Linked DNA regions of Pokkaliibacter sp. MBI-7. The protein of the gene in region 2 interacts with the protein of the main gene of each other region in a pairwise test. Links are inferred from orthologs where the notes say so. Each region holds a gene or a part of one and is shown on either strand. Other genes may lie near its edges.

Region 1 (15,341 bases), on a different replicon or contig from region 2:
TGCTGGATGAATTTCGCTCCGATAACCCCGATGACTACATCGCCGGTTTCCCCGAACACCCTCACCGCGGTTTTGAAACCGTGACTTACATGCTGGCTGGCCGTATGCGTCACCGCGATAACGCCGGTAATGAAGGCTTGCTGACAGCAGGTGGCGTGCAATGGATGACGGCCGGTCGCGGCATTCTGCACTCCGAGATTCCCGAGCAGGAAGACGGCCTGATGCACGGCTTCCAGTTGTGGGTGAATCTGGCCAGTGACAAGAAAATGATCGACCCCGGTTATCAGGATCTGCCCGCTTCGGCCATTCCTGAATACACCAGCGAGTCCTGTGCCCATATCCGGGTGATTGCCGGGGAGAGCGAAGGCGTGGCCGGTGCCATCAGCCGCCCGGACACCGAGCCACTGTATCTGGATATTGAACTGGCCCCCGGCAAACCCCATTGGCAGGCTATCCCTGCCAGCCACAACGCCTTCATCTATGTTTACTCGGGTGAAGTGCTGGCCGGTGACAGCCAGCGCAAAGTCACTACTCGCCGTCTGGCGGCACTGTCAGGCAACCGCATGCGTGACCACGACGGCCAGGGTATCAGCCTGCAGTCGGCGGAAGGAGCACGGTTACTGCTGATCGCCGGACGTCCACTGAATGAACCGATTGCGCAGTGGGGGCCGTTCGTGATGAACACCCGAGAACAGATCGAGCAGGCCGTTACGGATTTCCGCAACGGCGACTTCTGAACCCGCGATTAAAACGTGTCACCGGAGGACAGGATATGCCCAGCTTACAGCACCTGCTTCATCCCAAAGCCAAGGACATCGGCTTCCCCGTCCGCCGCCTGCTGCCCGCCGTCGTGCGCCAGAGTGTCGGCCCCTTTGTTTTCCTTGACCATATGGGCCCGGCACACTTTCAGCCCGATACCACCGAAGGGGACGTGCGCCCTCACCCGCATATCGGTCTGGCCACCCTGACCTACCTGTTCAGCGGCGCCATCATGCATCGTGATAGTCTCGGCACCGTGCAGGAAATCACGCCGGGCGCGGTCAATCTGATGGCGGCGGGCAAAGGCATTACCCACTCGGAACGGATGCCTGCCCATGTCCGGCAGGATGACGCGGCGGTAGAAGGTATCCAGATGTGGCTGGCTCTACCCAAGCCACTGGAGGAAATGGAGCCGGAATTCCTGCATTACCCCAGTACGGCCATGCCTGAATTCAATGGTGATGGCATTCACCTGCATCTGGTGATGGGTAGCGCTCTGGGCCTGACCTCTCCGGTCAAAACCTACGCCCCGACCCTGTTTGCCGCCCTGACCATGAAGGCAGGCAGCCAGTTCCAGCTACCTGCAGATTACAGCGAGCTGGCGTTTTATGTGGTCAGGGGTGAGGTGTACACCGATCAGGACGAGAAGGTGGAAGCCTTCAATCTGGGCATCGCCGCAGACCATGACGGCCTGTGCCTGATTGCTGAACAGGACAGCACGCTGATTGTGCTGGGGGGCGAGCCGCTGGATGGACGGCGCTTTCTCAACTGGAATTTTGTTTCCAGTCGCAAGGAGCGCATCGAGCAGGCACGGGAAGACTGGATCAATCAACGTTTCCCGACCATCCCTGGCGATGATCAGGAATATATTCCACTGCCACGTTAATGTCGGCAGATGCGGGCTGGGGTTACTGCAGGGTCATGGAAGCAGCGGGACTGCCCTGCTGGTCCCAGTCCAGATTCAGTGCCCAGTCTGCTTTCTTTTCTGACTCCATCAGAATCTTGATCAGCCCGTGCAGCAGTTCAGCGGACAGCACAAAGGTTTCGCCCTGCTCCTGCTCGTCATACAGGCCGATGAGATGACGACCATCACTGTGTGAGCCGTGGCGAATGGCCATCACCAGAATCGCCTCTCCGGCAATAGCCGCGGGCGGTTCGGGAGTGGTATCGAGCTTTTTGTCGATCTGCTGGTGCTGCATCTGCTTCATCCAGCCCTGCGCCTGCGGGGTTACCCCCGGCACCAGCTGAGTGTTGAGACGCTGCTGAATCACTTGCCACAGAATCCGGCAACAACGGCGCGTGAGCCAGAACCCCAGCACACGGTCACCGAGATTGACCCGCAACAACATCCTGTCCTGCTTGGCATCGTAGGTAAGCTGAAACTGCATTGAGTCCTCACTGTCTTGAGCGTTAATCACTGTCCTGAGCGTTAGACACTGTCCTGAGTGCTAATTGCCGCGGGCATGTCCCTGATCTCGTGCGCCAAAAGTCACGCCGAGTGGCCGATACGCAGCAGATCAGGAATACGTTCCTGCGAGCCTGCCAGACTTGACCGGCTTTTTCGCAGTAAGCCCGGCGTCACATCCGACAGAACTCCTAGCTTCCGCTGCCAGCTGGCATCTGTAAACCCGTCTTTTGGCTGAGCAGCCGTCACGCCACTGCTCAGAAACTACTGATCAAAACTACTGCTCAGACGGTTGGGCTTAACCGGCGTACCGATGCACGCTGCACCAGACTGGGTTTCATCATCACCGTACGGTCTGCCTGCTGTTTATCCTGTACCCGTTCAAGCAAAGTTTGTACCGCAACGGCAGCAATGCGTGCCGTGTCCTGATGAATGGTGGTCAGCGCTGGCGTCATATAGCGGGCAAAGGGAATATCGTCGTAGCCCACGATGGAGAGATCATCCGGTACCCGGACGCCGTGTTCAGCAGCAGCACTGATCAGCCCCATGGCCATCATGTCATTGCCAGCGACCATGGCGGTCGGCCGTTGCTGCAATTGCAGCAGCGCCAGCATGGCCTGATAGCCACTGTCGCAGTCAAAGCTGCCTTCCAGCACCCACTGCGGATTGACCACCAGATCTGCCTCCTGCATCGCCCGCTGATAGCCCTGCCAGCGCTGCTGCGCGGGCAGCTTCTGCATCGGCCCGGTCAGGCAGCCAATATCACGGTGCCCTTCATCAATCAGGTGGCGCGTGGCCAGATAACCGCCCTCTTCGGCGCTGTCCTGAATGGTGTCCATTCCCGGCTGAATCGGACCCCAGTCCATGATCACGGTCGGCACCGAGCCAAAACGCTCGAACCAGCCCGCTATATGGTGATTGGTTTCGGTGCACATCAGCAGTAACCCATCGACCCGGCGCTGCAACAACAGATCAAGATGACTCTGCAATCGCTCTACATCGCCTTCGGTGTTGCACAGAATCAGGTGATAGCCCTGCTGATAACAGGCGTGTTCGACATTGCGCACCAGTTCGGAAAAGAACGGGTTGGTGCTGACGGTAACCAGCATGCCGAAGGTCTTGGTGGTATTGATCTTGAGGCTGCGCGCCACCGCACTGGGAGCATAGTTGAGCTGAGCGACAGCAGCCTGCACGCGCGTGCTGATCTCTTCGCTGACGTAACGGGTGTGATTGATAACGTGAGAAACAGTGGAGGTGGATACACCAGCAAGCCTGGCGACGTCCTTGATGGTAGCCATGGGGCCAGATACTCCTGCCAGGACACTTCTTGAAGCGCAGCACAAGGGTAACGGCGCCTGCCGCTACCTTTATGCTGGAGCCTATTTTTTACTGGGCCTGCAGGAAGCTATCCACTTCAGCCCGACGCGGGATAGACGTCTGCGCACCCAGACGAGTGACGGAAATAGCCGCGGCAGCATGAGCAAAAGGCACCGCTTCCTGCATGGACTTGCCTTCCAGCAGCGCTACCAGCAATCCGGCATTGAAGGTATCACCGGCTGCGGTGGTATCAACTGCCTGCACCTTGAAGCCGGTTATCACAGCCCCGTCAGTTCCGGCGTCACTGCGCTGGCTGATATAGGCACCCTGCGAACCCAGGGTAATCACTACCGTCGAAATCCCCAGAGCATGGAGGCTGGCCGCCGCCTCTGCCGCCGAGGCCTGATCCCTGACGGCGATCCCGGTCAGCACTTCGGCTTCGGTCTCGTTGGGGGTAATCATATCCACCTGACTCAGCAGCTCTGCAGGCAGGCTGCGCGCCGGAGCCGGGTTCAGTACCACACGCACACCGGCCTCGCGGGCGGTACGGGCAGCCAGAATGCAGCCATCCAGCGGGGTTTCCAGCTGCATCAGCAGTGCACCTGCCTGCTTGATCATCGGCAGATGCGGCTCGATGCGTTCAGCACTCAGACGGCCATTGGCCTCTTCTGACAGGCCGATGCAGTTCTCGCCTTCGGCGTTGATATAGATGATGGCAATGCCGGTGGGCAGATCGCTCTCCACCATGACGCCATCAATGTTCATGCCATCCTGAGCGAAGGCTTCACGCATGCTGCGGCCGGTATCATCGTTACCCACGCAGGCGATAAAGCTGACGTTACCACCCAGACGCGCGGCGGCAACGGCCTGATTGGCGCCTTTGCCACCGGCCACCACCTGATAGCCGCGACCGCGGATGGTCTCACCGGGACGGGGGAAATGCTCTACCTGCAGAATGTGATCCGCATTGACGCTGCCTAAAACAACCAGGGATTGGCTCATTATCATTCTTCTCATTTTGCTGAAAGTCGTCCGCCGCTGCGGCCCGCCTTGGTTCTCAGGGACGAAAGCGAGCCCGGGGCTCGCTTTCATCGATCATTTACCGCAAAGGCAACGAACGTTATTCAGTAATCAACTTCAAGTCGACGGGAATATTAGCCTCAACGTCGCCACCTTTCAGCAGCTTGTCAGCAGTAATTACGCCGATCTCACCGATTTTTTCGGGTTGCTGGGCAACGGTCGCTGCCATCAGGCCACGCTGTACGGCCACTTTGCCGTCGTCAGTGCCGTCAAAGCCCACCATCATGATTTTCTTGCCAGAGGCCTGAATGGCACGCACAGCGCCCAGTGCCATTTCGTCGTTCTGGGCAAACACGGCCTGTACATCAGGATGAGCGTTGAGCAGGTTTTCCATGACGTTCAGCCCCTTGGTGCGGTCGAAGTCAGCGGGCTGGCTGGCCAGTACGGCAAAGTTGTGTGCCTTGGCAGCCTGATTGAAACCTTCACCACGATCACGGGCAGCAGAGGTACCGGCGATCCCTTCCAGCTGGATAACCTTGGCACCATCACCCAGTTTTTCAGCGATGAAATCACCGGCCAGCTTGCCGCCTGCTACGTTGTCAGAGGCAATGTGGCTGACCACTTTGCCGCCAGCAGCGCCACGATCCAGCGTCAGTACCGGGATGTTGGCATTGTTGGCCATACGCACTGCATTCACTACCGCTTCAGAGTCAGTGGGGTTAATCAGGATGGCCTTGACCTTACGTACAGTCAGGTCTTCCACGTTGGCCAGTTCTTTACCCGGATCATTCTGGGAATCCAGCACCACCAAATCATAGCCCAGCGCTTTGGCGGTAGACTCTGCCCCCTCTTTCATGGTGACGAAGAAGGGGTTGTTCAGCGTCGACAGCACCAGTGCCATGCTGTCTGCATGAGCGGCATTGATGCTGGCACCCAGCAGGGCAGAAGACAGCAGCACAGCGGCTTTGGTACGAGAAAACAGATTAGCGACTTTCATGACCGATATTTTCCTTGTTGTGTGGGGTCCGACAGAACATCGGGGAAGTATCAGGTCTTCATGACCATTAACGCAGCCCGTCCTGAGCAGCGGCAGAGCCAGACACTGACGGCTTATCGGTTCCGTCAGCGCCGTGAGTTTGCGTTACTTGCTTTTGTTGTCGACCAGCACCGCCAGCAGGATGACCACCGCTTTGGCAATCATCTGATAGTAGGACGACACATCCAGCAGGTTCAGCGCGTTATTAAGAAAACCAATGATCAGTGCACCAATCAGCGTGCCCATCACCCGGCCCTTGCCGCCTGCCAGACTGGTGCCGCCCAGTACCACAGCGGCGATGGCATCCAGCTCATAGCCCATACCGGCGGTTGGCTGAGCGGAGGAAAGGCGTGAGGTCACAATCAGACCTGCCAGTGCCGACAGCATGCCGCACAGGGCATACACCGCCACTTTGACCTTGTTGACGTTGATACCCGACAGACGGGTGGCCGCCTCGTTGCCGCCCAGCGCGTAGATATAGCGGCCCAGCGGCGTGTGATGGAGCAGATACCAGGCACCGGCAAAGACAAAGACCATCAGCCAGACCGGAACCGGAATACCAAACCAGTAACCGGTGCCGAGCACGGCAAAGGCATCGCCCGCCTCATTGAAACCAGTGGTAATCGGACGACCATCGGTATACACCATGGTCACGCCACGCAGCAGCGTCATGGTCACCAGTGTTGCGATAAAGGCCTGTACCTTGCCTTTGGCCACAATCAGACCACTGACGCAACCGAGCAGTAATCCGGCGCCCAGTGTGACCACCAGCGTGACCGCCAGCGGCAGCTCCATGGCTACCATGGAGGCGGCAAAAGCGCCGGTCAGCGCCAGTACGGACCCGACACTCAGGTCGATACCGGCAGTCAGAATCACCAGTGTCATCCCCACGGCCATGATGGCGTTGACGGAGGTCTGACGCAGAATATTCATGAAGTTGTCGACAGTGAAGAAGTTGCTGCTCATGGCCGACACAACGGCGATCAGGATCAGCAGGGCAATCAGAGACTTCTGCTCCATCCACCAGTGCTTGCTGAACAGGCCGGTGGCAGGAGTAAGTTGACGGGTGCTGTTATTCATTATTTTCACTTCGGCAATTGATCAAAGGTGACTGACGACGCAGGAGGCCATTACGCCGCCTGCTTACCTACGGCAGCGGCCATTAATTTTTCCTGGGTGGCATCGTTGCGCTCAAACTCGGCACTGATGCGCCCCTCGTGCATTACCAGAATGCGATCACTCATCCCCAGCACTTCCGGCATCTCCGATGACACCAGAATGATGCTCATGCCTTCCGCCTTGAAGGTATTGATCAGCTGATAGATCTCCTTCTTGGCACCGACATCGACGCCACGGGTAGGCTCATCGAGAATCAGCACACGGGGACGGGTCATCAGCCCCTTGGCGATGGAGACTTTCTGCTGGTTACCGCCGGACAGATTGCGGATCAGCTGTTCCTGACTGGGGGTCTTGATATTAAAGTGGCGCACGTATTCATCCACAGCACCGGTCTCTGCCTGCTTGCCGATACGGAAGCCCGCACCGGTAAACTGACGCAGTGAACTCAGGCTCATGTTCTCCCGTACTGACAGTTCCAGCACCAGACCATCGCCCTTGCGGTCTTCGGAGATATAAGCAATCCCGCTGCGCAGGCCATCCTGCGGGCTGTTGTGCTGAACCACCTGCCCGGCGACGCGGATACTGCCCGCCGTGGCGCGACTGGCACCAAACAGCAGCTTCATCAGCTCGGTACGCCCTGACCCCATCAGGCCGGAGAAACCCAGAATCTCCCCGGCTTGCAGGCTGAAGCTCACCTCCCTGACGCCGGGGCCGCTCAATTGCGCCACTTCCAGCGTTGCCTGCCCCTTGTCGGTATGAATGCGGGGGTATTGCTCCTCCAGCTTGCGCCCCACCATCAGCTCGATCATTTCCTCTTCCTGCAGGCTTTCAATGGCGCGCTCAGTGATGAAACGACCGTCACGCAGGATGGTGACACGGTTGCAGATCTCGAAGATTTCTTTCAGACGGTGGGAGATATAGACGATGCCGCGCCCTTCGGCCCGCAACTCGCGGATCACCGCAAACAGGGATTCGGTTTCGGTATCGGTCAGCGCATCGGTCGGCTCATCCATGATGATGACCCTGGACTCGAACGACAGCGCCTTGGCTATTTCCACCATCTGCTGTTCGCCGATGCTGAGATCACCCAGACGGGTCTGCGGGCTGTGGCGCACGCGCAGCTTGTCCAGCAGCTGCTGGGCTTCGGCGTACATCTGCCGCCACAAAATGCGGCCATAAGCGCTGGTCTTTTCGCGACCGAGGAAGATATTTTCGGCGATGCTGAGATCAGGGATCAGGTTCAGCTCCTGATGGATAATGCTGATGCCCGCCGCCTGCGAGGCTTTCGGGCCGGTGAACCACTGCGGTTGGCCCTGATAGCTCAGGGTGCCCTGGTCTGCCTGATAAATCCCGGTCAGCACCTTCATCATGGTCGACTTGCCAGCACCGTTTTCTCCCAGCAAGGCCATGACCTCACCGGGATAGACATTGAGTGCAGCGCCGTCCAGCGCCTTCACACCCGGAAAGGCCTTCTCGATACCTGTCAGCGAGAGGATAGGTTCCATCACTGCCCTCCCTCGAATGCCACTCCTGCGTGCAGGATGATATTGGCATAGGGAGTACATTCACCCGTACGCACCACGGCGCGGGAGCGTCCGCTCTGTACTTTGAAATCACTGTGGCTGACGTAGTGGATGGCGATGTCGATACCGCGGCGCTGGCCTGCCGCGCCGACCAGCGTCAGCATGGCCTGATGCATGTCGGGGCTGACGGAGGGCAGTTCCTGCGCCAGCGTCACGGCCTCCACCGCTACTTCGGCCAGTACCACTTCCAGTGTATCCAGCAAACCGGGAACGCCGCGTTTGAGCGCCAGATCAATACGTTCAACCTGTGCAGGGATGGGCAAGCCCGCATCACCCAGCGTAATTTCGTCAGTATGACCAAGCATGGACAGGCAGGCAGACAAGGGCTGGTTAAGTAAAGGACCGAGTCTCATCGACGGCTCCGGGTTATAGGTATTAGGTGGAGCGAAACGTTTGCGCAAACGTTTCGATGAAAATTTCAGGAAGTATAGAGAGAAATCCGGACGGAGCAAGAAGTGTTCAACGATGACGTTCACGTCAAAAGATAGCTGAATCGAATCAGCTTCAGACGGCACAAGGCCGGGCAATGACACATTTTTCAGATCGGGGCACGTCAGGCCCGATGATAAAAGAGGCGTTCATCGATATGGCAGGCAGCGGGGTCATAACGCGTACCCCGTGGGTCTGAGCACGGCCGTCAGCACAAGCGCAGAGCGGACAGGAACCGCACGAGTCTGGCGTCCCTACCCGGAGACCGCCTGCTGCAGCGGGGAGCGGCAGTCCAGCGGCAAGCGCAGATGCATGGTCGTCCCCCTGCCCTGCAGCTCCGTTTCGATCCATACCCGGCCACCCAGCACCTCAGTGGTCAGATGATGCACGATATGCAGCCCAAGCCCTGTGCCACCGGCGCCACGCCGGGTGGTGTAGAAAGGATCAAAAACACGTTTGATGTGCTCTGGCGCAATCCCGATACCATCGTCGCTGACCAGGATGTCCACCGACTGGTCGGCACTCACGCGGGCACTGATCGAAATGGTGCCGGTGTCGCCCGGGGTAAAGGCATGCACCAGCGCGTTATGCAGCAGGTTTTGTATCACCTGCCCCAGCGGCCCGGGATAACTGATCATTTCAATATCGGCAGGAATATCGGTCACCACCTGATGACCGCTGTGTTTCCACTGTCCATGGGTCAGGGCAAGAATGTCAGCCACCAGCGCCTGCAGGGAGAACGACTGGATGTCCGCATTGGCCCGGTCAGCGGCGACCTGACGGAACTGCTGAATCAGCGTTGCTGCCCGGTTGATATTAGCTTCAGCCATCTGCAGGCCATCGGTTTGATGCAGCAGCAACTGTTCCAGTTCAGAGCGCTTAACCCCACCTGCCAGGAAGGCCTGGCGGAAGTCTCGCAGGCGGTCAGCCAGCGTGGTCACACACAGCATGACTGCCCCAATCGGGGTATTCAGCTCATGAGCAACCCCTGCCACCATCAACCCCAGTGAAGACAGCTTTTCTGTACGTACCAGCTCTTCCTGCGATGCCTGCAACTGGCCAAGCGTGGTGGTCAGCTGCGTATTGCTGTGCTGCAACTCCTTTGCTCTGCTATCGAGGCGGCGGCGGCTCAGGGCAAGAAAACCGGCCAGGCAGGACACCATCAGCAGCACGGCAGCGCCAGCACTGAAGTAAAAAAGCTGCAACTGACGCTGAAGCACCAGCGGCGTGGTCACCCGTGACAGGGTATATAACTCTGGTATTTCATCGGCACTGATCTGCAGATCCTGCTCGGGGTTGGCACGCGCAAACGTCCATAGACCGTGCTCGTCGAGAAACTGCCCTGACTGCTCAGTGATGATGTGCTGCCAGACGTCCGGGTACTCGACCTGAATACGACGAGAGGGATCGTTGAACATGAAACCCCACTCCTTGCTGGCGTCAGGCCCTACCAGCCAGTAACCCTGTTCATCAACCAGCATGGCATCAGCAGAGGTTCGGAGTTCCGCAATCAGCCGACTGGCGTCGAGATTCAGCACCGCTATTCCCTGCGTTTCTCCGCTGGCTGTCACCACTTTGGTCACAGCACGCAGCGTCGGACGGTAGGGCGTCTCAATCTTCCCGCCCTCCACATTGAGGTCCAGTGGCGAGACATAGACCTTACCGGGTTCCGTCTTCAACCCCTGCTGCACGTAGTAGCGACCGGATTTGTTCTGTAAGTCATGCTCGGTAATGGTCTTGAGCTGCGGCCCTGTTCTGTCGACACGGACCTGCTCCATCCCCTGATTCGATAACCAGCGAATCTGCATGTACTGAGGGTAAGCACGGCCTGCATCGCTGAACAGACTGGCCAGCAGCGTATCGGGAGCGGCAGCTGAGCTGTCCAGCACGGATGCGGTGCTGCCCGCCAGCAACAATACATCCTGATAGACCTTGGTCAGATAGCTCTCGACCAGACGATTGTCATGAGCCACCAGATCACGCTGGGCATAACGGATCTGATCCAGCTCGCGGCTGGAGGCATTGTTATAGATCAGCCAGGTGCCCAGCGGGATGATGATCCACCAGGGCAGCAGGTACCCCAGCCAGAGGGTCGCCCGGCGAGCAGATGCAGGCGCCATGTGCTCACTCATCTTTCGCCCTGCTTGCGGTTATGCAGCCACTGGATAAGGTCCTCCAGTGGCATGGGCCTGCCAAACAGCCAGCCCTGACCAATGTTGCAGCCATTGTCACGCAACCAGTTGGCCTGCTGCTCGGTTTCCACCCCCTCTGCTACCACCGAAATATCCAACCGCTTGCCCAGCGCAATGATCATGCGCACCAGCGAACGGCTGCGCTCGTCCTTATCAAGGCGTGACACAAAGGCAATATCGATCTTCAGATGATCCGCAGGCAGTTCAAGCAGATATTCCAGCGATGACATCCCGGTGCCAAAATCATCGATGGCGACCGTTCCTCCCAGAGTCCGGTGCTGTTCCAGTAAGGCCGCAACCTGATGGAAAGACTGCATCATCGCCGTCTCGGTCACTTCAAGGCATAGCCGCTTGCGCTCTATTCCTGCCGCCTCGTAGGCCACACGCAACCGATCAAACACATCTGCCCGCTCAAGCTGACGTGCCGAATAGTTGACGCTGACCAGCATCTTTTCGAACCCTTCCGAATTGAGGCGCTGCACGGCCTGACAGGCGTGGTTGACGACAATGTCACCTATGCAGTGGATATAAGCCGACTGTTCAGCCAGCGGGATAAACACACCGGGGGAAATCATGCCCTGGTCGGATTGCCAGCGAATCAGCGCCTCTACTCCGACCACCTCGTCTGTCTGCAAATCGACCTGCGGCTGATAGTGCAGAATAAACTGCTGCTCGCGAATGGCCGTCACCAGCTTCTGCATCAACGCGAAGCGCTCGCTGGCCTGCCGCTCAAACTCCGGATCAAACGGCTGCACTGACCCGGCACCATGGGCCTTGGCAATACGCAACGTGGTGACCGCCGAGCGCAGTAGTGACGATGCATCTTCCGCCCCCACCGTCAGTGACATGGCCGTCAGGCAGGCCGTGAGATTATGGCTGCTCTGGTTGATTTCAAAGGGCTGCTCAAACATCTGCTGTGCAGCATGCAGATTGACACTGTCGGCATGTCCGATGATGGCAAACAGATCCGAATGCAGACGCCCGATGACCGTAGGCTGAGGAAAGGACACCGACAGGCGTTCAGCCACTGCCTGCAGGACCGCATCACCAAACCCGGAACCAAACAGGTTGTTGAAACCGGAGAAGTGATCCAGATCCAGCAGTACCAGCCGGAACATGCTGGCATCCTTCAGCTTATTCAGACGCGCCAGCTCCCGTAAGATCGCACTGCGATTGGGAATACCCAACAGCTCATCCTGATAGGCTACCCGGTCGAGCTTGCTGATCAGTGCGACATTGCCGAAACCACGCGACACGTTAGCGGCAAACACATGCAGCAGTTCCATTTCGGTTTCAGTGAGCTGACGTCCGGTGGCCACATAAATGGCGAACTCGGAAATTGCTGCCGACTTGGAGAAAAACAGCACCTGCCCTTCTGGCGCCCCGACAAAAGCCTTCTCCAGCAGCGCCTGATAGAGAATGGTCTGTACTTCGCTATCGGGTAACTCGCGCAGAGCCCTGTTGATGTAGGGCCGGAAGCGGCCACTAGCGGCGATGGTAATGGGTTCAGGCTCATCCGTCCCTTCTGCCAGACCTACCGCAGCCGCCCGATTGACGCACACCAGCCCTTCATCAGGCACATTGATCAGGGTGGCAATTTCACTGAGGGTAGCCGAGGCAATCTGCGACAGGTTACGAATGCCCAACAGGCGATTGCTGGACTCGACGATCAGCTGCAAGCCACGGCGGGCCGCCGAAATCGTCTTCAGCTGATGATAATTGCGTACTGCGGCGGTCAGAATATTGCGTATACCGCGAGTTGCCAGATCGGATTTGAGCACATAGTCAGACAGGTCATAGTCCTGCATGACTGATTCCGCAGGTGCCATCCCCGGCTGGCCGGTCAGCAGGATAAAGCGCGTCTCCGACACGCCCAGAATCTCACGCACCGCCTTGATCAGACGCAGGCCTGCGTCCTCGGTTTCCATCACCACATCGACCAGCACCACCGCGAAATGCGGGTCCTGCCCCAGCAGTGCAGCCGCTTCGGCCATGCTGTATGCCTGCACCAGCTCAATAGAGCGCTCCATCAGCTCCATGTTGGCCAGGGCAAATGCCAGTGAACGCTGAAATTTAGGGTCATCATCAACGGCCAGCACCCGCCATACCGGGCTGGAAGCGGAACCGGCGGGCAGATCAGACTCTGGCAGAAAACCTAATTCATCATCCATTCAATACTTTCCCGAACCCTGGCTAGAAATACTAACGGTGGCCACATAACGCCTAATGGCGACAGGTAGCCTAGCAGGTCGTTGAAAATCTATCTGCGTTGCCGAATACCGCGTCAAAAACACGCTCAAAATGCTCATTTAGTTCACTAAACTCCGCTTTTTCGCCTGTTTCTTGTGCCCTCGGGGTATTTCCTTGTCTCGACTGCCTCGATAACGTTTTTCAACAGCCTGCTAAAACCCAAATGTGACTCTTTGTCAGCCGCTCTTTAGACAGGCTAGTGCAGAAATGCATGATCAGCCACGACATAACTTGTCGAGCATCAAACAACTGGGCGGCAGGAAGAAAAAGGATCGGTGATGCTTGCCAAACCGGGATTAAGCAACATAATTAGCAAACTTTAGTTTGCAACACGGACATAAGTTTGTGATCACTGAGCGCGAACAGGAAATTCTGCTGCTGATCCGCCAGGATCCGCTGATTTCTCAGCAGGCGCTGGCCGACCGTCTGGGCATCACACGCTCTGCGGTGGCTGGCCATATCATGAACCTCACCAACAAGGGGGCGATTCGCGGCAAGGGGTATATCGTTGCCGATGCACCCTACGCGGTGGTGATCGGTGGCGCCAATATGGACATCCTCGGCCAGCCGGCCACCGCCTTTCAGCTGCAGGACTCCAACCCCGGCCGGGTCAGCTGCTCTCCCGGCGGCGTGGGCCGCAACATAGCGGAAAACCTCGCCCGACTGGGGGCAGACAGCCGTCTGATCGCGCCTATCGGCAAAGACGCTTACGGTCAGATGCTGCTGGAACACTGTCAGCAGGCGGGTATCGATATGCGCTACTGCCTGCTGCTGGACGACGCCACGACATCTACTTATCTGTCGATTCTGGATGCCAGTGGCGATATGCATGTGGCCATCAACGACATGGCCATTATTGAACGCCTGCGGGTGGAAACGCTGGTCATTCATGCCGAGATGCTGCGACGCGCCAGCTTGCTGATCATCGATACCAACCTCAGTCGTGAGGTACTGGAATACCTGCTGAGCCAGTTCAGTCAGGTGCCGATCTTCGTCGATACCGTGTCCGGGCCAAAATCGGAAAAACTACGCGGGCTGCTGGGGTCCATTCATACCCTCAAGCCCAATCTGCTGGAAGCGCAGCAACTATCGGGGCTGAAGGTCCGCTCCGACGATGATCTGCCCGGCCTCGCCGACTGGTTCCATCAGCAGGGCGTAAAACGCCTCTGCCTGAGCCTGAGTGCACGCGGCACGTATCTCAGTGAAATGAACGATCAGGGCACGGCAGAGCAACAGATTCTGCCCCCTCTGGCGGTCGATCTGGTCAATGCTAACGGTGCGGGTGATGCCTTCCTCGCCGGTCTGGCCCATGGCTGGCTGCAAGGCTGGCAAAGCTGCGATGCCGCACGCTTTGCCGTAGCCAGTGCGGCGCTGGCCCTGACTCACCCATCGACCATCAACCCCACTATGTCGGTCACCGCTGTCGAGCGTCTGCTGCAGCAGACCGAGGCACTCCCCTATACCGCCCATTCTCAGCACAACGCCTGAAAGGATTAACCATGAACGCCTATCTCGATATCCATCCCGAAGTGAAAGCCGCCCTGGACGCAGGCAAACCGGTTGTCGCTCTGGAGTCCACCATCATCTCCCACGGTATGCCCTGGCCGCAGAATGCCGAAACCGCACTGCAGGTCGAGCAGATCGTTCGTGACAACGGTGCTGTACCGGCCACCATCGCCATCATCAAAGGCCGTCTGAAAGTGGGTCTGAGCAAGGAAGAGATCGAATACCTGGGTCAGGCTGGCCAGAACGTGATCAAGACCAGCCGCCGCGATATTCCCTTTATCGTCGCCAGCGGCAAGGATGGCGCCACTACCGTTGCCTCTACCATGATTCTGGCTGCCATGGCCGGTATTCGTGTTTTCGCCACCGGCGGTATTGGCGGTGTGCATCGCGGTGCAGAGGAAACCTTCGACGTCTCTGCCGACCTGCAGGAACTGGCCCATACCAACGTGGCGGTCATCTGCGCCGGGGCCAAGTCCATTCTTGATATCGGTCTGACCCGTGAATATCTGGAAACCCACGGCGTGCCTGTGGTTGGCTACCAGACCGCTACCCTGCCTGCGTTCTACACCCGCGAAAGTGACTTCGGTGTCGACTACCAGCTGGATACTCCCCAGCAGATCGCTGATGCCCTGAAAGCCAAATGGGCACTGAATCTGAACGGTGGTGTGGTGATCGCTAATCCGATCCCCGAACAGTTCGCCATGGATCGCAGCAAGATTGATCAG
Region 2 (15,934 bases):
AAAACTGACCGCCGATGTTGGCGCGGCAGTCGAGTTTGACAAGGTGCTGCTGGTTGCAAATGGCGAAGACGTTAAAATCGGCGCCCCTGTAGTTGACGGTGCGAAAGTGAGTGCTGAAGTGGTATCTCACGGTCGTGGCGAGAAAGTGACCACCATCAAGTTCCGCCGCCGTAAGCATCACATGAAGCGCATTGGTCATCGTCAGTGGTTCACTGAAGTGAAAATCACTGGCATCAATGCCTAATGGCGTTTGTTGAATAACGGAGGAAAGTTAAATGGCTCACAAGAAGGCCGCGGGTAGTTCTCGCAACGGTCGCGATTCCGAAAGTAAACGCCTTGGCGTTAAGCGTTTCGGTGGTCAGGTAGTAGACGCTGGTAACATTATCGTTCGTCAGCGTGGTACCCAGTTCTATCCAGGTACTAACGTTGGTCTGGGTAAAGACTTCACTCTGTTTGCCAAGGCAGACGGCGTGGTCAAGTTTGAAGTCAAGGGCCCGAAGAAGCGTAAATACGTTTCTATCGTAGCTGCTTGATAGCTCCGCTCAGCGGACGGAAAAAGCTCTGCCTATGGCGGGGCTTTTTTTGTTTCTGTACCCTGTTCCGACGCGAAATTAATTGGTTAGTGAAGCATTTGTACTCTGCCTGTTGGCGTGGTGTGTCGTCGGGGCGGCAGGGGCGGAAGTGCACAGAGGTAAGTTATGAAGTTTGTTGATGAGGCCAGCATTGTTGTTGAGGCTGGTAAGGGCGGAAACGGATGTATGAGTTTTCGTCGTGAGAAGTTTATTGAAAAAGGCGGACCTGACGGTGGTGATGGCGGTCATGGTGGTTCGGTCTGGATGGAAGCTGATGAGAACCTGAATACGCTGGTTGATTTTCGCTTTGTGCGTCAGTATCGCGCTGAAAGCGGTCAGCCGGGGCAGGGTAAGGATTGTACCGGTAAGGCTGGTGAGGATCTGGTTATCAAGGTGCCCGTTGGTACTTCCATTATTGATGAAGATACCGAGGAAGTGCTCGGCGATCTGACTGTGGGTGGTCAGCGGATAAAGGTGGTGCAGGGCGGTTTCCGTGGTCTGGGCAATGCTCGTTTCAAGTCCAGTGTGAATCAGGCGCCCCGACAGACTACCAAGGGTACGCCTGGAGAGAGTCGTAACCTGCGCCTTGAACTGAAAGTGCTGGCCGATGTCGGCTTGTTAGGTTTGCCTAATGCTGGCAAGTCAACTTTTATTCGCTCTATCTCTTCTGCTAAGCCTAAAGTGGCGGATTATCCGTTCACTACGCTGGTGCCCAATCTGGGCGTGGTGCGTGTGCAGCAGCATCGCAGCTTTGTGGTGGCTGACATCCCGGGATTGATTGAGGGGGCTGCTGAGGGGGCTGGGTTGGGGATTCGTTTCCTTAAGCACTTAGCGCGTACCCGTTTGTTGCTGCATATCGTTGATATGGCGCCCTGGGATGAATTAACGCCACCAGAAGCTGCGGAAGTCATTGTCAGTGAGCTGGGTAAATTCAGTCAGACTCTGGTTGGGCGTGAGCGCTGGCTGGTGTTGAATAAGCTGGATATGGTGCCAGATGATGAGCGTGACGAGCGCTGTCAGGCGGTCATTGATGCGCTTGACTGGCAGGGGCCTGTGTTCCGGATTTCTGCGATCAACGCTGACGGTACGCAGGCGTTGTGTCATGCCATCATGGAGTGGATCGAAGAGCAGGCTGAGGCTGAGGAGCAGAATCCTGAACTGGTAGCAGCCAGAGAGCAGGAGCGTCTGCAGGTTGAGCGTGAGGCGCGTCAACGTATTGATGCATTGCGTCGTGCTCACAAAGAGGCTGGTGATAGTGACTTCGATGATGATGACTTCGACGATGATGATTATGACATCGAAGTGGAATACGTGCGTTAAGGAGTAAGCGTGAATAAGCGCGGTAAGCTGGCCCAGTCAAAGCGCTGGGTGGTCAAAATCGGCAGTTCTTTGTTGACCAATGATGGTCGCGGTCTCGATGAGGCGGCGATAGCTGGCTGGGTTGATCAGTTGGCAGCGTTGCACAAAGAAGGGGTGGAGCTGGTGCTGGTCTCTTCGGGGGCGGTGGCGGCGGGTATGTCCCGGCTGGGTTTGAAGGAGCGACCGCGCGAGCTTTTCCAGTTGCAGGCTACTGCTGCCGTGGGGCAGATGGGGTTGGTGCAGGTCTGGGAGTCCAGCTTTTCGCGCCACGGACTGCACACGGCGCAGGTGTTGCTGACGCACGATGATCTTTCCAATCGCACCCGCTATCTGAATGCGCGCAGTACTCTGCGTGGTCTGGTTGAGTGGGGAGTGGTGCCGGTCATCAATGAGAATGACACCGTGGTTACCAGTGAGATCTGTTTTGGTGACAACGATACACTCGGGGCGTTGGTTGCAAATCTGATAGTGGCTGACGTGTTGGTGATTCTGACGGACCAGCAGGGTTTATTTACCAAAGATCCGCGTAAGCATGTTGATGCTGAGTTTGTGTCCGAAGCGAGTGCGGGTGATGCCTCTCTTGAGGTGATGGCCGGTGGTGGTGCCGGGTTGCTGGGGCGGGGTGGTATGCTGACCAAGGTCAGGGCGGCGAAGGTTGCTGCGCGCTCTGGGGCGGCGACCATTATAGTCAGTGGGCGTGAGTCGGATGTGTTGCGTCGCTTGCATCAGGGTGAGGTGCTGGGCACCATGTTGACATCTGAACAATCACCTCAGGCGGCGCGTAAGCAATGGCTGGCTGGTCATCTGAAAGCTAAAGGAAAGCTGGTTCTGGATGCTGGTGCGGTGAGAGCGGTGCGCGAGTCGGGTGTGAGCTTGCTGTCTGTCGGGGTTACTGCGGTGGAAGGTGAGTTTTCTCGTGGTGAAATGGTGCTGTGTGTTGATGCGGCGGGTGAGGTGATTGCACGCGGTCTGGTGGGGTATTCTGCTGAAGAAGCGCGGTTAATCCTCGGTCACTCTTCGCGAGAGATTGCTGAGGTGTTGGGTTACAGTGCTGAGCCGGAATTGGTGCACAGGGATAACCTAGTTCTGAGTTGAGTAATGGTGTCGCTTGAGATGTTGTAAAGGAATGGTGGTGGCGTGAGCTGTCACCATTTTTTATATCTGGGGGCTGGCGGGGTTTTGTCTAGAGTTAAAACAACGAAACCGGCACATGGCCGGTTTCATTGTGAGATCTTGATGTACGATCAAGTCTTAGGCAGCAGTAGCCAGATTCTTGATAGCAGCATTCAGACGGCTCTTATGACGTGCAGCTTTGTTCTTGTGGAACAGGCCTTTGTCAGCAGCGCGATCCAGCACGGGTACAGCAACCTCGTAGGCAGCTTTGGCTGCTTCTGCGTTACCCGCCTCAACAGCGTTGACTACTTTCTTCAGATAGGTGCGTACCATGGAGCGCATGCTAGCATTCTGCTGGCGATGCTTCTCGGCCTGGCGTGCACGCTTTTTAGATCCTGCGGAATTTGCCACAATCCGGCTCCTCGAGAATTCCAGAAAAGGTGTGTGTTTATGCCAATTTGAAGGACCGAAATTATCCCCATAGGCTGGTTGAAAGTCAACCACATATCGGCTGCAATTTTATCTGGCGGGAAACTGCTCACAATGGGAGGGCATTGACGTATCATGCTCGCTCTCCGATTTGTCCCTGATGACGTCTATTAACCGGGCTTTGCAGGGCGGTAATGTGCTGGCTACAAGTGAGTCTTCAATAGTATGGCTGAGTTAGTCGATAAGCCACGGCAGGTAGGGTTGCTGAGAAGCAGTGCTGTGGTGGGTATTATGACCATGGTGTCACGTGTGCTGGGTTTGGTCCGGGACATGGTCATCGCCGCTGCATTTGGTGCTGGTACCGGGGCGGATGCATTTTTTGTAGCGTTTAAAATTCCCAATTTTCTGCGCCGCTTGTTTGCTGAAGGGGCGTTCAATCAGGCTTTTGTGCCTGTGCTGGCTGAGTATCAAACCAAAGTCACCAAAGCTGACATTAAGCGACTGGTTGACAGTGTGGCGGGAGCGCTGGGCCTGAGCTTGCTGCTTGTAACGCTGCTCGCCATGCTGGGGGCGCACTACATTACCTGGATATTTGCTCCGGGGTTTAATGCAGACCCACAGAAGTTTGCTTTAGCTGTGGAGATGCTGCGTATCACCTTTCCTTACCTGCTGCTGATCTCGCTGACGGCGTTTTCAGGCAGTATTCTCAATGCTTACAAACAATTTGCTGTGCCTGCATTTACGCCGGTCTGGTTGAATGTGTGCATGATCTGTACGGCATTATGGCTGGCTCCGCAGATGCAAACCCCGGTAATGGCGCTGGCCTGGGGAGTGTTGATCGCCGGTGCGGTGCAGTTCACCTTTCAGTTGCCGTTTCTCTATCGTCTGGGATTACTGCCAGTGCCTCGGCCTGATTTTCAGCATGAGGGGGTGCGCCGGATTCTCAAGTTGATGTTGCCCGCCTTGTTTGGTGTGTCGGTCAGCCAGATAAATCTGTTGCTGGACACCGTGCTGGCGTCGTTTCTGCAAACTGGCAGTGTTTCCTGGCTGTATTTTTCTGACCGGTTATCTGAGTTGCCGCTCGGTGTGTTCGGTATTGCGATAGCAACAGTGATACTGCCCAGTTTGTCGCGTCAGCATGCCAGTCGTTCACAGGAAGACTTTGCGCGAACGCTGGATTGGGCCATCTTCATGATTCTACTGATTGGTATTCCGGCTTCGTTAGCTCTGGTGATGCTGGCAGAGCCTCTGTTGATTTCATTGTTTCATTATGGAGCGCTGACTGAGCATGATGTGGCCATGAGCGCCATGAGTTTGCGTGCCTATGGTCTGGGTTTGTTGGCTTTTATGCTGATCAAGGTGTTGGCGCCGGGGTTTTATGCCCGGCAGGATACCCGTACGCCTGTCAAGATTGGTATCTGGGCTATGGTGGCCAATATGGTTATGAACCTGCTGCTGATCTGGCCTCTCGCTCATGCCGGTCTGGCGTTGGCAACCTCGCTTTCGGCATTCATGAATGCAGGCTGCCTGGCGTGGTATCTCCATCGTGATGGGTTGTTGCATGCGCAGGTGGGCTGGGCAAAGCGAATTGTGCAATTGCTGGTGGCCAACGGCGGTTTGGTTGTGATGATTTGGCTGGTCGTGCCAGATAAGGCGGTTTGGTTTGCCTGGCATGGTATGGCGAGAGCTTGGCATCTGGCTGCTTTAGTTGTCGCTGGAGCCGTGCTCTATGCTGTGCTGCTGCTGGCTACGGGGTTGCGCCCGAGGCATCTGCGAGCGGCTGCGTAAGGTGTGGTGGCCCTGGTTGGTGGTCATGCTGTCATCAGTCACTGCAGTTCGGTATGGTTGGTGACTGAGCTGTACAGGTAAGCAGTGCGCCGTGGTCTGTTGCGTCTTGCTCATATATAATCCACCGCTTCTTTGAGAGCTGCTTGGTATTCCCTGGTCGTTATGGAGCTTATTCGAGGCCTGCACAATCTGAAGCCGAGGCACCAAGGCTGTGTCGCGACAATCGGCAATTTTGATGGTGTCCATCTTGGGCATGTCAAAGTGCTGTCGCAGGTGAGGGCCGCTGGCGAGCGTTTCGGTTGCCCTACGCTGGCTATTATCTTTGAGCCGCAGCCAAGGGAGTTTTTTGATATTGCCTCTGCGCCACCGCGGATTACCCGTCTACGCGACAAAGTGCGCTATTTGCAGGAAGCGGGTATCGATGCGGTATTGTGTCTGCCCTTCAATGACAAGTTACGTTCTTTGCCCGCGCTGGCGTTTGTGAACGCGGTGCTGCTGGAAGGGTTGCGAGTACGCCATTTTGTGGTGGGTGATGACTTCCGTTTTGGCTGTGATCGGGCGGGGGATTTCACACTGTTGCAGCAAATTGGTGCTACCTGTGGCTTTGTGGTGGAAAATACCCACACTTTCAGCCTGCATGGTGCGAGAGTGAGTAGCTCCAGAATTCGTGAGTTGCTTGCAGATGCACAACTGGCACGGGCGGAGAAAATGCTCGGGCGTTCCTATGCGATCAGTGGCAGGGTGGAGTATGGCCAGCAACTGGGGCGTACTATCGGTGTGCCAACGGCCAATATCTCCCTGCGTGGTAAGCAGCCTGCGTTGCGTGGCGTATTTGCGGTGGAGGTTCTGGGGCTTGGCGGCCTGCCAATGCCGGCAGTTGCCAATATTGGTATGCGCCCAACCGTGAAGGGTATCAAGCCCAATCTTGAAGTTCATCTGCTGGACTATTCCGGCAATCTCTATGGTCAGCACATCGATGTTGTGTTTCGCCATTATATTCGTGCCGAGCAGCGCTTCCCTGATCTGCAGGCACTGACGACACAGATCCATCTTGATATTGCTCATGCGCGCAACTGGTTTGAGCGTCGTGAGGCAGCTGACGAGACTTATTCAGCCTGAGTGAAGAACCCAATGACCGACTATAAAAGCACACTGAATCTGCCGGAAACGGCATTCCCGATGAAAGCGGGGCTGCCACAGCGCGAGCCTGAGATGCTGGCGCGCTGGAAAGAAATTGATCTTTACCAGAAGATTCGCGAAGTGAGCCAAGGTCGCAAGCGCTTTATTCTGCATGATGGCCCGCCCTATGCGAATGGCAGCATCCATATCGGCCATGCGGTCAATAAAATCCTGAAAGATATCATTATCAAGTCTCGCACCATGATGGGTTTTGATGCGCCTTATGTGCCGGGCTGGGACTGTCATGGTCTGCCCATTGAGCACAAGGTGGAGACGAGCAAGCACAAGGTCAAGGCTGAAGACGGCAGCACTATTGAAGTATCTGGCAAGCTGTTATCACCCGATGCTGTGCGTGAGCAATGTCGGCTCTACGCTGCAGAGCAGATCGAAGGTCAGATGCAGGATTTTATTCGCCTTGGGGTTCAGGGTGAGTGGAGCAATCCCTACAAGACCATGAGCTTTGCTAACGAGGCGGGCGAGATTCGGGCGCTGGCTCGTATCGTGGAAAAAGGCTTTGTCTTCAAGGGGTTGAAACCTGTTAACTGGTGCTTTGACTGTGGATCTGCGCTAGCAGAGGCCGAAGTAGAGTACGCAGACAAAAAGTCTCCTGCTATCGATGTTGGTTTTGTGTGTGCTGAGCCTGCAAAACTCATCACTGCCTTTGGTCTGAAAGAATTGACCAAGCCAGTGCAGGCGGTTATCTGGACGACCACGCCATGGACTATTCCTGCCAACCAGGCACTGAATGCGCATCCTGAGCATCGGTATGCGCTGGTGGATGTGGGTGACAAGTATCTGCTATTGGCTGTTGAGCTGGTTGAGAGCTGCCTGCAGCGCTATGGTCTGGAAGGTAAGGTGGTTGCCAGTTGTGCTGGTGAGGCGCTGGAGCTGATCAAGTTTAGCCACCCCTTCTATGAGCGCTACTCGCCTATGTATCTGGCTGATTATGTTGCTGTTGATGCGGGTACCGGCATTGTGCATTCTGCGCCGGCTTATGGTGAAGATGACTTCCATTCCTGTAAGCGTTACGGCATGGAGAATGATCAGATTCTCAGTCCGGTGCAGGGCAATGGTGTCTATGTGGATTCGCTGCCCTTCTTTGGTGGCATGATGATTTGGAAGGCTAATCCTGTCATCGTTGAAAAGTTGCAGGAAGTCGGCGCTCTGTTGGCTCACAGTGCTATCAATCACAGTTACATGCACTGCTGGCGTCACAAGACTCCGGTTATCTACCGTGCTACGGCGCAGTGGTTCGTGGGGATGGATGTTCAGCCTGAGTCTGGAGCTACCCTGCGTACTCGTGCACTGGATGCGATCGAGCAAACTCAGTTTGTTCCCGCCTGGGGTAAGCCACGTCTGCAGAGCATGATTGCCAACCGTCCTGACTGGTGTATCTCCCGTCAGCGGAACTGGGGGGTGCCCATTCCCTTGTTCCTTCATAAGGAGAGCGGAGAGCTTCATCCTCGTACCGTAGAGTTGATGGAGGAGGTGGCAAAACGTGTCGAGCAGGAAGGTATCGAAGCCTGGTTTAAACTGGATGCGGTTGAGCTGTTGGGCGAGGAAGCCGGCCAATACGATAAGATCTCTGATACGCTGGATGTGTGGTTCGATTCAGGTACCACACACTGGCACGTGCTGCGTGGCTCGCATGGTCTGGGTCATGATCATGGCCCCCGTGCAGATCTCTATCTGGAAGGGTCTGATCAGCATCGTGGCTGGTTCCATTCCTCCTTGCTGACGGGATGTGCGATTGATGGGCATGCCCCCTACAAAGCGTTGCTGACTCACGGATTCACAGTGGATCAGGAAGGTCGCAAAATGTCCAAGTCTCTGGGCAATGTAGTGGTGCCTCAGACGGTGATGAGTACCTATGGTGCGGATATTCTGCGTCTGTGGGTGTCTGCAACGGATTATAGCGGCGACATGGCCGTTTCGGATGAAATTCTGAAGCGTACAGCCGACACCTATCGCCGTATTCGTAATACCGCGCGTTTTCTTCTGGCAAACCTGAATGGTTTTGTTCCTGAGCAGCACCTGGTCGCTCCGGAGTCGATGCTGGCATTGGATCGCTGGGTGGTTGACCGTGCAGCACAGCTGCAGGACGAGATCAGCCAAGCCTATGAACAGTATCAGTTCCTCACTATCTATCAGAAAGTGCACCACTTCTGCTCGTTGGATCTTGGTTCTTTCTATCTGGATGTGATCAAGGATCGTCAGTACACCACTCAGCAGGACAGTCTGGCACGCCGTTCGGCACAAACAGCGATGTACCATCTGGTGGAGGCGCTTGTGCGCTGGGTTGCACCTATCCTGAGTTTCACCGCAGAGGAAATCTGGCTGACTATGCCAGGGAAACGTGCAGAGTCTGTGCACCTTGAAACCTGGTATCAGGGCCTGTTCCGTCTCAACGCGGGGGATGTTATCACTCCGGCTTATTGGGAGCTGATACTGGAGGCCAAGCAGGCCGTCAACAAGGAGCTGGAGAACAAGCGTAATGCTGGCGTGATCAAGAATGGTCTGGCTGCTGAAGTGGCATTGTTCTGTGAAGGTGATTTGTTTGTGGCGCTGTCTGCTCTCGGTGAGGAGCTGCGTTTCGTTACTCTGACCTCGGCTGCTGCTGTACATGCGGTGTCTGCTGCTGAGGGAGCAGAGCCCAGTGAAATGGAAGGGTTGCTGATTTCCGTCACAGCGTCTGAATACAAGAAGTGCGGTCGTTGCTGGCATCATCGCCCGGACGTTGGCTTGCATCAGGGGCATGATGATCTGTGTGGGCGTTGTGTAGAAAACGTAGCCGGCGAAGGCGAGCGACGCCTCTTTGCCTGATGGCTGGGTGAGCGTGTGCAGGTGATTGTTAATCGTAGAATGAGTCACGCAATATGTTGAGTCTTCCCGAGGGCTATCACCTGCGCAATTTGCGCTGGCTGTGGCTGATGGTGTTGGTGGTGGTGCTGGATTTGGCGGCCAAAGCGTGGGTAAGCGAGACGCTTACCTACGCGCAGCCAGTCTATGTGCTGCCAGTATTTGATCTGACCCTGTTGCACAATACTGGAGCTGCATTCAGCTTTCTGGCTGCGGCGGGTGGCTGGCAGCGCTGGCTGTTTGCAGCCATCGCTGTCGTGGTGAGTGTTGTTATTCTGCTGTGGATGATGAAGCTTTCGTCAAAGCAGTATTGGCATGCTGTTGCCCTGGCCTTAATTTTGGGTGGAGCGCTGGGAAATTTGCATGATCGTATTCTGCTAGGTTACGTGGTTGATTTCCTGTCGTTCCATTACAACGGCTGGTTTTTCCCCGCATTCAATCTGGCTGATTCTGCAATCACTCTGGGTGCGTTGATGTTGATTCCCGATATGCTGGGTTTTAAAGGTGCGGGACAGCGCCAGCAGCATTGAGTAGGGATGGATAAGTCTGATAACTCTGCAGGTCTTATGCAGAGGGCTTGATGAGATGTGGTGAATGCATACGAGTGATGTAGTAGTGGAAAGCCGGGCGAGAGTGACGTTGCATTTCTCGCTGACTCTGGTTGATGGGCAGATCATTGATTCCAACTTTGACAGGTCTCCTGCCTCCTTTGTGGTAGGGGATGGAAGCCTGCTTGAAGGGTTCGAGAGGAAGTTGCTCGGTCTGCAGGCTGGGCAGCGAGAAACCTTCGTGTTGTCCCCTGAACATGCGTTTGGTCAGTGGAATCCTGCCAATCTGCAGTATTTCAAACGCGAACAATTTCCTCAGGAGATGGTGATAGAGCCGGGCGAGGTGATCTCGTTCAGTGATGCCATCAATAGCGAGTTGCCCGGTGTGGTGCAGGCTGTTGAGGGTGATAAGGTGACAGTGGACTTCAATCATCCGCTGGCCGGCAAAGATATACACTTCACTGTGTATATTCTGCGGGTTGAACCTGCTGTCTGATCGCAGTGGCTATAAAAGGGCTGCCTGTGCCGAGTGCAAGCCGCCCATTTTCTCTGATGCTCTGACAAGTTACTTATCGTGTTTCATCAGGCGCTCTTTCTGACGCGCCCAGTCTCTGTCCTTCTCAGCGTCACGCTTGTCATAGAGTTTTTTGCCTTTTACCAGGGCGATGTCGCACTTCACCAGGTGGCCTTTCCAATACAGGGCCAATGGAACGCATGTGTATCCTTTCTGTGCAATAGCCTCTTCCAGTTCGCGAATCTGATTGCCGTGCAGTAATAACTTGCGCTCACGAGTGGGGTTGCATACGACGTGTGATGAGGCGGACAGCAGAGGTGATATATGAGTGCCTACCAGTGATACCTCACCATCTTTGACCAATACATAGGTGTCGTTGAGGCTGCCGCGTCCGGCTCGCAGGCTTTTGACTTCCCAGCCCATCAAGGCGATGCCTGCCTCGTAGCGCTGTTCAATGTGGTAGTCGTGGCGGGCGCGTTTGTTTTGCGCAATGGTGTTGTCGGATGACGACTTTTTCTTCTTGCTCATGATCTCGTTCTCGGCGCCGCTGCACAGGCTGTTATCGCGGATGGGTTGAAGCGAATACAGTGCGTTGGCAGGTTATCTTCCTTGCAAGGTCGCACATTATGCGGAAAAAGCCCGGCATATTGAAGTCTGAGGCAAAGTGAAGCCTAAAGCGGTAGACAGTTCACAAGTGGATGTTTATCATACGCAAGATTTAGCTGCCCCAGATTGGGGCGGTCTGCTGCAGTGGGGATGTTTTCCCGATCTTTGTCCAAATTGTCGCTCCGGTAGTATGCCGTTTTGCCGGGCTCAGCGATTAGACAGAAGGTTTGCCGCAAGATGACGGATTCGATGCAAAGCGAGATGTGACGACGGTTTCATCTCGCTTTTTTGCAACTGTCGTTGCGACAACCTGCCAGCATAATATCGACCACCACTACACATTGCGCTCATGCCGGGAGGTTACATTGTTTAAGCCAGCCATTCTTGCCCTTGAAGATGGCACAGTGTTCCGGGGGGTTGCGATTGGCGCGGATGGCCAGTCGGTCGGAGAAGTCGTTTTTAACACCTCTATGACCGGTTATCAAGAAATCCTGACAGATCCTTCCTACGCTCGCCAAATTGTCACCCTCACTTATCCACATATCGGTAATACCGGTACCAACTCAGAAGACGAAGAGTCTGGCCAGATTTATGCGGCCGGCCTGGTGATCCGCGACTTGCCTCTTGTTGCCAGCAACTTCCGAAATCAGGAAGCGTTGGATGCCTATCTGCGTGAGCGCAATATCCTGGGTATCGCTGATATCGATACGCGCAAACTGACACGTATTCTGCGTGAGAAAGGCGCCCAGAATGGTTGCCTGATGGCGGGTGACAGTATTGATGAAGAGGCGGCAATTGCCGCTGCCCGTGCATTCCCGGGTCTGAAGGGAATGGATCTCGCCAAAGAGGTCACTGTCTCTGATGCCTACAGCTGGAACGAAGGTGTATGGAAGCTGGGTGAAGGTCATCAGCAGCCAGACGCACAACCTTTCCACGTTGTTGCTTATGACTATGGCGTCAAGCGCAATATCTTGCGCATGCTTGCCCAGCGCGGCTGCCGCTTGACGGTCGTGCCAGCCAAAACCCCCGCTGCTGATGTGCTGGCGATGAATCCCGATGGCGTTTTTCTGTCCAATGGTCCCGGTGATCCCGAGCCTTGTGACTACGCGATCGATGCTATTCGCACCATCCTTGCTGCCAGAATTCCCGTGTTTGGTATCTGTCTTGGACATCAGCTTCTGGCGCTGGCCAGCGGTGCACAGACGTTGAAGATGAAGTTTGGCCATCACGGTGGTAACCATCCAGTGCAGGATCTGGATAGCAAAGTGGTCATGATTACCAGTCAGAACCATGGTTTTGCGGTGGATGAGGCAACGCTGCCATCCAATGTTCGCGCAACGCATAAATCCTTGTTCGATGGTTCTCTGCAGGGCATTGAGCGTACTGATTGTGTTGCCTTCAGTTTTCAGGGTCATCCGGAAGCAAGCCCGGGGCCTCATGATGTGGCTCCGCTCTTTGATCGCTTTATCAAAGAAATCGAAGCCTATCGGGCGCAGCGCTGAGTTAGGCGCCAAGGTGGCTGCCTGTAAGGCAGCCTTACTGAACCTGCTTGCTTGCGGTAGAGAGAAATGCCAAAACGTACAGACATTAAAAGTATTTTGATCATTGGTGCTGGCCCGATTGTCATCGGCCAGGCCTGTGAGTTTGACTATTCCGGTGCTCAGGCCTGTAAGGCGCTGCGCGAGGAGGGTTACCGGGTTATTCTGGTTAACTCCAACCCTGCTACCATCATGACTGATCCGGCAATGGCTGATGCCACTTACATTGAGCCGATTCAGTGGGATACCGTAGCCAAAATTATCGAGAAAGAGCGTCCTGACGCCATCCTGCCAACCATGGGAGGGCAGACTGCCCTGAACTGCGCTTTGGATCTGGAGCGTCATGGTGTTCTGGCGAAGTTTGGTGTGGAAATGATCGGTGCGAATGCCGATACCATTGATAAGGCAGAAAACCGTGACCGCTTTGATGTGGCCATGAAGAAAATTGGGCTGGAGTGTCCGCGTGCTTCCATTGCGCATAGCATGGAAGAAGCCTGGAAGGTTCAGGCTGATATCGGCTTCCCCTGCATTATTCGTCCATCCTTCACTATGGGCGGCTCGGGTGGTGGGATTGCCTACAACCGTGAAGAGTTTGAAGAGATCTGTACTCGTGGTCTGGACCTTTCTCCGACCAGTGAGCTACTGATCGATGAATCTCTGATTGGCTGGAAAGAATATGAGATGGAAGTTGTTCGTGACAAAAACGACAACTGCATCATTATCTGTGCGATCGAAAACTTTGACGCGATGGGCGTGCATACAGGTGACTCAATCACTGTTGCGCCTGCACAGACATTAACTGACAAAGAATACCAGATCATGCGTAATGCCTCGCTGGCAGTGTTGCGTGAGATTGGTGTTGAAACCGGTGGCTCCAACGTGCAGTTCGGTATTGATCCGAAAACTGGACGTATGGTTGTGATCGAGATGAATCCTCGTGTATCTCGCTCATCGGCACTTGCTTCCAAAGCGACGGGCTTCCCTATTGCTAAGGTCGCAGCCAAACTGGCTGTGGGCTATACCCTGGATGAGTTGCAGAACGACATTACTGGTGGCCGTACTCCGGCGTCGTTCGAGCCATCGATCGACTATGTTGTCACCAAGGTGCCCCGTTTTACTTTTGAAAAATTCCCTCAGGCCAATGATCGTCTGACTACACAGATGAAATCTGTGGGTGAGGTCATGGCTATTGGCCGTACCTTCCAGGAGTCATTGCAGAAGGCGCTGCGTGGTCTGGAAGTGGGTAAAACCGGTCTTAATCCTATAGCCGATCTGAATGATCCAGAGATCAAGGATACGCTGGTGCGTGAGCTGACTCTGCCCGGGGCTGATCGTATCTGGTTCCTGGCAGATGCGTTCCGTTATGGCATGAGCATCGAGGAATGCTACAAGCTGTCCGGTATCGATCCCTGGTTCCTGGTGCAGGTTAAAGATCTGGTTGATGAAGAAGATCGAATTCACAAGCTGGCTATTGCTGACCTTGATAAAGACAGCCTGTTCCGCATCAAACGCAAAGGGTTCTCGGATGCTCGCCTGGCGGAACTGCTGGGTGTAAGTGAGAAAGAATTCCGCAAGCGTCGTTGGGCTCTGGATATTCATCCTGTCTATAAGCGTGTCGATACCTGCGCTGCCGAGTTTTCTACTGATACTGCCTATATGTACTCGACCTATGAGGAAGAGTGTGAGGCTAACCCGTCTGCGCGTGACAAGATCATGGTGCTGGGTGGTGGTCCTAACCGCATCGGCCAGGGTATCGAGTTTGACTACTGCTGCGTCCATGCAGCGCTGGCCATGCGCGAAGATGGTTACGAGACCATTATGGTTAACTGTAACCCTGAAACCGTTTCTACGGATTATGATACCTCGGACCGTCTGTATTTCGAGCCGGTTACCCTTGAGGATGTATTGGAAATCGTTCAGGTTGAAAAGCCCAAAGGGGTAATTGTTCAGTTCGGTGGACAGACCCCTTTGAAGCTCGCGGTAGCACTGGAAGAGGCGGGTGTACCCATTATTGGTACAACCCCGGATGCCATTGATCGTGCTGAAGATCGTGAGCGTTTCCAGCAGATGCTGCAGAAATTGCAGTTGAAGCAGCCAGCAAACGCTACTGTGCGCAGTATCGAAGAGGCGGTGCGTTGTGCTGAGCAGATTGGCTATCCTCTGGTCGTCCGCCCGTCTTATGTACTGGGTGGTCGGGCAATGGAAATTGTCCACAAGGAAGATGAGCTGCGTCGTTACATGACCTATGCGGTTAAGGTGTCCAACGATGCGCCTGTGTTGCTTGATCGTTTCCTGCACAATGCTATTGAGGTGGACATCGACGCGGTAGCGGATGGTCAGCAGGTCGTTATCGGTGCCATCATGCAGCATATTGAACAGTGTGGTGTTCACTCTGGTGACTCTGCCTGTTCCTTGCCACCTTACAGTTTGCCTGCTGATGTTCAGGACCAGATGCGTGAGCAGGTCAAGAAAATGGCAATCGAACTGGGTGTTGTTGGCTTGATGAATGTGCAGTTGGCCTGGCAGGATGGCGAAATTTACGTCATCGAGGTGAATCCTCGCGCTTCGCGTACTGTTCCCTTTGTATCCAAGTGCATTGGGCAGTCTCTGGCGAAAGTGGCTGCGCGCGCTATGGCGGGCAGTTCGTTGGAGCAGCAGGCATTCACCAAAGAAATCGTACCTCCTTACTATGCAGTAAAAGAAGCGGTATTCCCGTTTGCTAAGTTCCAGGGTGTTGACCCCATTCTTAGCCCTGAGATGAAGTCTACCGGCGAAGTTATGGGTGTCGGTGACAGCTTCTCCGAGGCGTTTGCCAAGGCCAGTCTGGGAGCGGGTGAAAAGCTGCCTCGTCCAGGTAAAGCCTTTATCAGTGTGCGCGATGCTGATAAGCCCGCTGCCATTGCATTGGCGCATGAACTGGTGAAGCAAGGCTTCAGCCTGATTGCTACCAGCGGTACGCATCGTGCTTTGGTAGAAGCAGGGATTAGCGCCGAGTATGTGAGTAAGGTGACGGAAGGTCGTCCGAATATTGTGGACATGATCAAAAATGAAGAAGTCGCGTATGTGATCAATACCACAGAAGGACGTCAGGCGATTGAAGATTCATCCCTGATTCGTCGTTCGGCACTGCGCTACAAGGTTCCTTACACTACTACGGTTGCCGGAGCGCACGCTGTTTGCATGGCACTTGGTTTTGGTGAGCTTAGTCAGGTTCGTCGTCTACAGGATTTGCATGCAGGAATTAGCGAATGAGTAGAATCCCAATGACAGTGAGAGGTGAACAGCAGCTGCGTGATGAGCTGCAACGCCTCAAGACCGTTGATCGTCCACGCATCATTGCTGCGATTGCAGAGGCGCGTGAGCATGGGGATCTTAAAGAGAATGCAGAATATCATGCTGCTCGTGAGCAGCAGGGGTTCTGTGAAGGGC

Evidence for each region.
Region 1: the proteins of ileS (region 2) and rbsB interact in binary tests that used the Escherichia coli proteins (3 or more experiments, as listed by UniProt). The link is inferred for Pokkaliibacter sp. MBI-7 from one-to-one orthologs.

Annotation. Positions count from the first base shown.
Region 1 is NZ_JARVTG010000002.1:1,581,451-1,596,791, forward strand. The notes cover bases 3,551-6,423. They hold rbsB (ribose ABC transporter substrate-binding protein RbsB), read right to left. Parts: upstream 5,499-6,423; coding sequence 4,602-5,498; downstream 3,551-4,601. Other genes in these bases: rbsK (ribokinase), read right to left, coding at 3,551-4,483; rbsC (ribose ABC transporter permease), read right to left, coding at 5,643-6,423. Also shown: QCD60_RS26900 (pirin family protein), read left to right, coding at 1-737; QCD60_RS26905 (pirin family protein), read left to right, coding at 773-1,645; QCD60_RS26910 (hypothetical protein), read right to left, coding at 1,668-2,147; QCD60_RS26915 (substrate-binding domain-containing protein), read right to left, coding at 2,449-3,462; more of rbsC, read right to left, coding at 6,424-6,617; ribose ABC transporter ATP-binding protein RbsA, read right to left, coding at 6,668-8,161; rbsD (D-ribose pyranase), read right to left, coding at 8,161-8,592; QCD60_RS26945 (HAMP domain-containing sensor histidine kinase), read right to left, coding at 8,923-10,800; QCD60_RS26950 (EAL domain-containing protein), read right to left, coding at 10,797-13,031; QCD60_RS26955 (PfkB family carbohydrate kinase), read left to right, coding at 13,456-14,598; QCD60_RS26960 (pseudouridine-5'-phosphate glycosidase), read left to right, coding at 14,610-15,341. UniProt on the Escherichia coli protein: Part of the ABC transporter complex RbsABC involved in ribose import. Binds ribose. Also serves as the primary chemoreceptor for chemotaxis.
Region 2 is NZ_JARVTG010000001.1:3,680,997-3,696,930, forward strand. What follows is about bases 5,998-9,463. They hold ileS (isoleucine--tRNA ligase), read left to right. Parts: upstream 5,998-6,392; coding sequence 6,393-9,263; downstream 9,264-9,463. Other genes in these bases: ribF (bifunctional riboflavin kinase/FAD synthetase), read left to right, coding at 5,998-6,380; lspA (signal peptidase II), read left to right, coding at 9,317-9,463. In the rest of the region: rplU (50S ribosomal protein L21), read left to right, coding at 1-244; rpmA (50S ribosomal protein L27), read left to right, coding at 276-533; Obg family GTPase CgtA, read left to right, coding at 699-1,892; proB (glutamate 5-kinase), read left to right, coding at 1,902-3,026; rpsT (30S ribosomal protein S20), read right to left, coding at 3,183-3,455; murein biosynthesis integral membrane protein MurJ, read left to right, coding at 3,699-5,261; more of ribF, read left to right, coding at 5,424-5,997; more of lspA, read left to right, coding at 9,464-9,829; fkpB (FKBP-type peptidyl-prolyl cis-trans isomerase), read left to right, coding at 9,894-10,343; SsrA-binding protein SmpB, read right to left, coding at 10,413-10,889; carA (glutamine-hydrolyzing carbamoyl-phosphate synthase small subunit), read left to right, coding at 11,333-12,469; carB (carbamoyl-phosphate synthase large subunit), read left to right, coding at 12,536-15,757; transcription elongation factor GreA, read left to right, coding at 15,754-15,934. UniProt on the Escherichia coli protein: Catalyzes the attachment of isoleucine to tRNA(Ile). As IleRS can inadvertently accommodate and process structurally similar amino acids such as valine, to avoid such errors it has two additional distinct tRNA(Ile)-dependent editing activities.